DNA from 3 places in the Roseovarius sp. JB2-10 genome. Region 2 is predicted to be linked to each of the others. Evidence: riboswitches for the same ligand, from Rfam matches in the RefSeq annotation. Region 2 holds a riboswitch; each other region holds the start of a gene.
What was found. Region 2 has a riboswitch for cobalamin ahead of ACZ1HJ_RS07010 (DUF1636 family protein). Riboswitches for the same ligand answer to the same signal wherever they lie in the genome.
Positions count from the first base shown of each region.

Region 1 (2,254 bases), 1.7 Mb from region 2:
ACTGGCCAGCCCCAGGAGCACATCGCGCACAGCCACGCCTGCGGGCAGATCGCTACCGCGCTCCATCGCGCCCACGGAAAACCCGGCCAGATCAAAATCCCCATCCGGGTACATGCCCGGCATTTCCGCCGTCTCACCGCCGATCAGCGCACAGCCCGAGCGCACGCAGCCTTCGGCAATGCCTTCGATGATCCGCGCGGCACTCTCGGTATCGAGCTTGCCGGTCGCGAAGTAGTCGAGGAAGAAAAGCGGCTCAGCCCCCTGACAGACCAGATCGTTGACGCACATCGCCACCAGATCGATGCCCACACCGTCGACATTACCGGTATCAATCGCGATCCGAAGCTTGGTGCCAACACCATCCGTGGCCGCCACAAGGATCGGATCGACATAACCCGCGCCTTTGAGATCAAAGAGCGCGCCAAACCCGCCAAGCCCCGCCATCACACCCGGCCGCACCGTCCGCTTGGCCGCAGGTTTGATCCGGTCCACGAGCGCGTTGCCTGCATCGATATCCACACCGGCATCGGCATAGGTCACACCGTTCTTTGTCTGGCTCATGGGGCCCCTCCGTTTGCACGTGCCCGCCAGTTAGACCAATCGCCCGCGCGGTGCAATCGTCAAAGCCTTGACGCCCCCCGCGCGCGTGCGTATCCCGGGCCTCAGGTCGGGCCTGTAGCTCAATTGGTTAGAGCAGAGCGCTCATAACGCTTTGGTTGGGGGTTCGAGTCCCTCCGGGCCTACCACCTTTCACCGTCTCGTGCCGTTATCCGCCCTTGGTTGGCCGCGGATAGCGCGTGAAAAACATCCCCTCAATATTCTTCTTGAGATCGAAAATTTTATAGGTCAGTGTTGAGGTCCATGGTGCCGCCCTTTTGGGGTGGAGAATTGGGAAGCCGGTGCAATTCCGGCGCTGCCCCCGCAACGGTAAGGATGGGGGATGCGGCAACCGCCACTGGGCCAGATCGGTCTGGGAAGGCGCTGCATCCGAAACCCGCCAAGTCCGGAAACCAGCCTTGGACAAACGTTAATCCGCGGAGGGCGGTGGGAACGGTTGCCAAGGCCAAGTGCCACCCGCAATCCGTGCCTTCTCTTCTTCCGCCCCATCTGACCCGGGGTGTGGTCAGGGAGTTGAAGACGATGAGTATATCCCGCATTCTCAACGGGTTGGAGACCATGGACGCCACGGGACCGGATGCCACATCCGCCGCGCGGCTTGGGTTTCTGGAATGGGCCTTTTGCGCCAAGGATGGTGGCACACCCGAAGCGGCACAGACGGCCTTGGCCAGCCCCGCCGCCCGAAACGCCAGCAGCGACGCCGCGCGCGCTTTTGTCGGATATCTGCGCGAAGCCACGATTGCCTGCGCCAGACCCGGACGCCGACGCACCCGCACCGTGCATTAGGCACGCGCCCTAAATTGTTGTTTAAAAAGAAAAACGACGGCGTCCAGGGAGGAGGAGACGCCGCCGTTCTATCTACGTTTGACCCCTGGGAGGAGGAGATCATTCGTAATCTCAGGTTGGCCCACCGGGCCGGTATTTTAGTCGGCGGCAATCTCCGAGGGAGGAGAGGAGATTGCCGCCGCTGTCAGATGCCCTCAGGGAGGAGGAGACGAGGACACCCGATCGCGTCACGCCGCCTTAGCCGTGTGTGCCGTACACAACCTCATGCGCCGCGCGTCGGATTTCCGACCGGCTGAGGCCCAGATCGGCCAATTCTTTGTTTGTCAGAACCGAGAGCTCATCGATGGTCCGATGGTACGCCCGGTAATTCTGAGCACGGGTGATGAGCGCGTGGATCGCGGCGCTCATGTCCAATTTCAGGCCGCTGGTGGCCGAACGATTTTGATGTGCAAAAGCCATCTCTTCTATTCCTTGCGTCTTCTGTTCATGCGACCACCCGATGGGCCTCATCGCTTCCGTTGACGCCTAAATAAGCTCTTGCTGCAGGTGCACAACCCCTGACCAAATCAATGCTGCCATGCAGCAATTGCATGGCTCACCCTTCCCTAACGTCATATTTTTGCTCAATATTATGGTTAACGTGGTGCGAGGCCTTGCCCTTTGCCGCAAACCTGTCACCTATGGCACAGAGCTTGAGGGAGGGCGCGATGCCACGCAGCGTTGACGACATAAAATCCCGCCTGTCGCAGTTTGAACTGCCCGGTGGCGGCAACCTGGTGTCGCGCGATATGATCCGTGCACTCCATATCGATGGCGCGGATGTCCGGTTTGTGATCGAAGCCCCCAGCCC
Region 1 is NZ_CM146337.1:3,076,712-3,078,965, forward strand. Features, by position in the region: gene purM (phosphoribosylformylglycinamidine cyclo-ligase) at 1-561, opposite strand, end outside; tRNA gene ACZ1HJ_RS15395 (tRNA-Ile) at 670-746, shown strand; cobalamin riboswitch at 846-1,033, shown strand; gene ACZ1HJ_RS15400 (hypothetical protein) at 1,141-1,404, shown strand; gene ACZ1HJ_RS15405 (DUF1127 domain-containing protein) at 1,642-1,863, opposite strand; gene ACZ1HJ_RS15410 (Mrp/NBP35 family ATP-binding protein) at 2,112-2,254, shown strand, end outside.
Region 1: linked by a shared signal. The riboswitch ahead of ACZ1HJ_RS15400 (hypothetical protein) and the one ahead of ACZ1HJ_RS07010 (DUF1636 family protein) in region 2 are both predicted to bind cobalamin.

Region 2 (2,254 bases):
GCACCAAGGCCCAGAATGACACGCGGATCGATCACGCCATCGGTCATCGGCAGGATCGGCAGGGTCCGCGGCGTTTCCGCCTCAATCACGGTGCGCGCCTTTTCAAGACCGCTGTCACCAGCCAGATCGGCCTTGGACAAAAGCACGATATCGGCGCAGGAAATCTGGTCTTCGAACACTTCCGACAGGGGCGTTTCGTGATCAAGGCTCTCATCGGCCTCGCGCTGCGCCTGCACCGCATGTTCATCTGGCGCAAATCGGCCGGCAGCCACAGCCTCGGCATCGGCCAATGCGATCACGCCGTCCACGGTGATGCGCGAGCGGATCGCGGGCCAGTCAAAGGCTTTCAAAAGCGGTTTCGGAAGCGCCAGTCCGGAGGTCTCGATCAGGATATGATCCGGCGTCTCGGGCAGGGCCATCAGCGTTTCGATCGTGGGGATGAAATCATCGGCCACGGTGCAGCAGATGCAACCATTGGCCAGCTCGACGATATTTTCCGCCGGGCAGTTTTCATCCGCGCAGGTTTTCAGAATGTCGCCATCGACACCTGCCGTCCCAAATTCATTGACCAGAACGGCGAGGCGCTTGCCCTGCGGGTTCTGCATTAGGTGGCGGATCAGCGTTGTCTTGCCCGCCCCCAGAAAACCGGTGACGACAGTGACGGGAATTTTCGTGAGATCAGACATGGGGTTACTCCTGCGGGGGGATACGGGCGATGGATTGTTTGCGGAACACTTCGGGACGTTCGCGCCAGGGCACGATGCCATCTTCGGTGCCCGCATAGGCGCGGATGCCTTCGACGATTTGCGGCACGTGGGCGTCGGGGTCCATATCGCCGTAGATATACGTCCAGCGTGCGGGACCACCGGCCACGATCATCGAGCAGCCGCGTTTGCAGGCCGACAGGCACTCGACCGGGCGCAGGCGCACACCTTCGGGCAGATCCTCGGCCGACAGCGCCTCGTAAAGGCGCGAGCCGGGGCGCGGCCCTTCGACGTCGGTCTCCTGACCGGCGCGGCAGGTGGTACAGACGGTGACGACAATCTCGGCCATCTCATCCCTTTCATCCATAGGGGCGAAGTGAGGAGGGAGAAGCTGGCCAGCAGGGAAAGCACGACAGGCGATCCAACAGCCGGTCGCGAAACACCCCGTTCGCCCGTCACAAAACTGCGCTGGTAGGTCTCCCGGCTTGCGAATTTCGGGCTTGGGCCCGGCGGCTTGCCCACCTTCCCAGCCATTTGGGCCAGTGGTCGGGCATCCTCTTCGGTCACGGTCGCGGGGGCGGCTGCGCTTCGGCCCAAACCCGCAAAGGGTCGTTAGGCGTATCGCATTCCCTCTTAATCTGCCCTAAGACAGACACCAACGTATGCCTCACCTGCGGCATTGCGCCCCTTATTGTCAAGAAAGGATACGCCGTGTCAGATGCCGATACCGACGACAACGCCCGCCACGCCACGAAAATGGCCAAGAAAAAAGCCGCGCGCGACCGTATGATGGAAGACAAGACCGGGGAAAAGGGTCTGATCATTGTCCATACCGGCCCCGGCAAGGGCAAATCATCCTCTGGGTTTGGCATGATTCTGCGCTGTATCGCCCATGGGATGCCCTCGGCCGTGGTGCAGTTCATCAAGGGTGCGTGGCAAACCGGCGAACGCACGCTGATCGAAGAGAATTTCAGCGATCTCTGCCAATTCTACGCCATGGGCGAAGGTTTTACGTGGGAGACGCAGGACAAGGCGCGCGACATCGCGGCGGCACAAAAGGGCTGGGAAAAGGCCAAGGAGCTGATCCGCAATCCGGACATCCGCATGGTGCTGCTGGATGAGATCAACATCGCCATCCGGTATGAATACTTGGATATCGCTGAGGTGGTGGAATTCCTGCAGACCGAGAAGCCCGAGATGACCCATGTTGTCCTGACCGGTCGGAATGCCGCTGAGCCACTGATTGAGATCGCCGATCTGGTCACGGAAATGGCCGTGGTCAAACACCCGTTCCGAGATGGCATCAAGGCGCAGAAGGGCGTGGAATTCTGATCCGGAATTTCTGCCAAACCTGTTAGTTGTCCCTGCCAACGCGGGACTTTCCTTTGCGCGGCTTAAAGATTTGTCGGATCAGCGCGGTTTTCACCACGCCCGTGGCGCTTGCGACACGGGCAACGCCTGACCGCCCCCGTCACACCAGAGGTGTGCCGACTATGCTGGCGCGCCTGTGGCGCGACGGCGGGCTCTTCGCTTCCGCCCGCGGTCAGGCG
Region 2 is NZ_CM146337.1:1,408,721-1,410,974, forward strand. Features, by position in the region: gene cobW (cobalamin biosynthesis protein CobW) at 1-686, opposite strand, end outside; gene ACZ1HJ_RS07010 (DUF1636 family protein) at 691-1,071, opposite strand; cobalamin riboswitch at 1,158-1,379, opposite strand; gene cobO (cob(I)yrinic acid a,c-diamide adenosyltransferase) at 1,416-2,036, shown strand.

Region 3 (2,254 bases), 930 kb from region 2:
GGGTGTTTTTCATTTGCGGTGCGTTCACGGGCATGATCGGCACACTCTTTGGCGTGATCCTGGGATGCCTGTTTGCCGTCTACATCGATCCGATCTTTTCAGTGGTTAACATGATGTCGGGGGGGCAGGCATGGGATCCATCGATCCGCGGCATCTATCATCTGCCAGCGCAATTAAACGCCCGGGATGTGCTCTCGGCGGTGGCCTTGTCGCTCGGGTTGTCCTTTGTCGTCACGATTTTCCCGGCGCGGCGCGCGGCCCGGATGAACCCGGTTGAGGCGTTGCGCTATGAGTGATGTGATGCTGCGTCTCGCAGGTGTTGAGAAGACCTATAACGCGGGCAAATCCAATGCCGTTCAGGTGCTGAAGGATGTGCAGCTTGAGGTCGAAGCCGGTGAGATGGTGGCATTGGTCGCGCCGTCGGGCGCAGGCAAATCGACCTTGTTGCATATTGCCGGTCTGCTGGACACGGCCGATGCCGGTCAGGTGCAGATTGCGGGTACGGATATGACGGGGCTGAGCGATCGGCGCCGGACCGTGGCGCGCCGCCGGGATGTTGGGTTTGTCTATCAGTTCCACCATCTGCTGCCGGAATTCTCGGCGCTTGAAAACATCGTCCTGCCTCAACTGGCCAACGGTGTGGCGCGTGGTGTTGCCGAGGACCGCGCACGGGATTTGCTGACCAGGGTGGGTGTGGCCGAACGGGCGGGTCACAGACCCTCAGCAATGTCCGGCGGGGAACAGCAGCGCGTGGCGTTTTGCCGGGCCCTTGCCAATCAGCCGCGGTTGCTCCTTGCGGATGAACCGACGGGAAATCTTGATCCGGCGACGTCAGATCAGGTTTTCGCGGCACTTGTAGAGTTGGTTCGGGACACGGGATTGGCCGCCCTGATTGCGACGCATAACATGGAACTTGCTGCCCGAATGGACCGCGTGGTGCGTTTGGATAAGGGCGCTTTGGTGCGTGCCTGATGCGCGAAGCGCGCGGATTACCCCGCCAAAAGGTTAAAATCGATCCGTGATCCGGTGCCGGATGCAATATGCGTATTGACCGCGCCTCTATGTTTCTGGCACTGAGATAAGGCCGGTCCTTCGCGTCAATACTGGGGTGAGGGTAAAAGGGAATGCAGTGAGGATCCGTCCGACTCTGCGGCTGCCCCCGCAACTGTGAGCGGTGAGCAGGGCTGAAAACGCCACTGGAGAAATCCGGGAAGGCCAGCCTATGCATCGACCCGTAAGCCAGGAGACCTGCCGGTCTGGGACCACTAAACCCGTCGGGTGCGACGGAAAGGAAAATGAGATGAACGCTGTCACTGCTTCAGTAACAAAGACCAAATCAGGCCTCGGCGCCGCCGTTTTCGCAGCCTTCCTTGGCTTCGCGGTTGTTGCTGTTACAGGCCTTGCACAGGCTGAGACGCTGCACGCGGCCGCACATGACGTGCGTCACGCGACCGGCTTCCCCTGCCACTAAGCACGTGTTTACGCGCATACTGACCAGCGCGTTGTTTGCTGGTGCTGCCGCGGGGCTGATTGCCGCCCTGCTGCAGCTTGTCTTCGTTCAACCCGTCCTGTTGCACGCCGAGCTTTATGAAAGTGGTGAGCTTGTGCATTTCGGCGCGACGTCGACGGTTTCTGCACATCCCGATCTGGGTGGCATGGACATGTTGCGCGATGGTTTAAGCATCATCTTCAGCATGTTGATCTATTCCGGTTATGCTCTGATGCTGGTGTCGCTGATGTCTCAGGCGCAGGACCGTGGCGCTGTCATCAACGGCCGCACGGGATTGCTTTGGGGTCTGGCCGGTTTTGTGGCGGTGCACTTTGCGCCGGGCTTTTCTCTGGCACCCGAAGTGCCCGGTGTTGCCGCCGCGGATGTAAACGCACGGCAAATCTGGTGGTTGGCAACCGTGGCCACGGCAGGCGTCGCTATGTGGCTCATTGCCTTTGGACGTGGCTGGCTGGCCTGGGGTGTTGCTGTCGTTTTGCTTCTGGCCCCACATCTGATTGGCGCGCCAGAGCCTGATGTCTTCACCGGCCCTGTACCCACGGAAATTGGGGCGCATTTTGCGGCGCGTGCCTACGGCGTTGGGATGGCGGCATGGATCATCTTGGGCTGTTGTGCGGGCTATTTCTGGTCCCGCGATCCAGCGGCAGAAGGCATGACCCAGAACGCCTGACACGGCAGTGCATTTCGGAAAGGCGACCATGGACCGTTCAATCGTTCTGTTGATCATCGGGTTGGTTTTTGGCGGAG
Region 3 is NZ_CM146337.1:2,341,533-2,343,786, forward strand. Features, by position in the region: gene ACZ1HJ_RS11740 (lipoprotein-releasing ABC transporter permease subunit) at 1-296, shown strand, start outside; gene ACZ1HJ_RS11745 (ABC transporter ATP-binding protein) at 289-972, shown strand; cobalamin riboswitch at 1,069-1,270, shown strand; gene ACZ1HJ_RS11750 (CbtB domain-containing protein) at 1,301-1,471, shown strand; gene ACZ1HJ_RS11755 (CbtA family protein) at 1,476-2,177, shown strand; gene ACZ1HJ_RS11760 (hypothetical protein) at 2,206-2,254, shown strand, end outside.
Region 3: linked by a shared signal. The riboswitch ahead of ACZ1HJ_RS11750 (CbtB domain-containing protein) and the one ahead of ACZ1HJ_RS07010 (DUF1636 family protein) in region 2 are both predicted to bind cobalamin.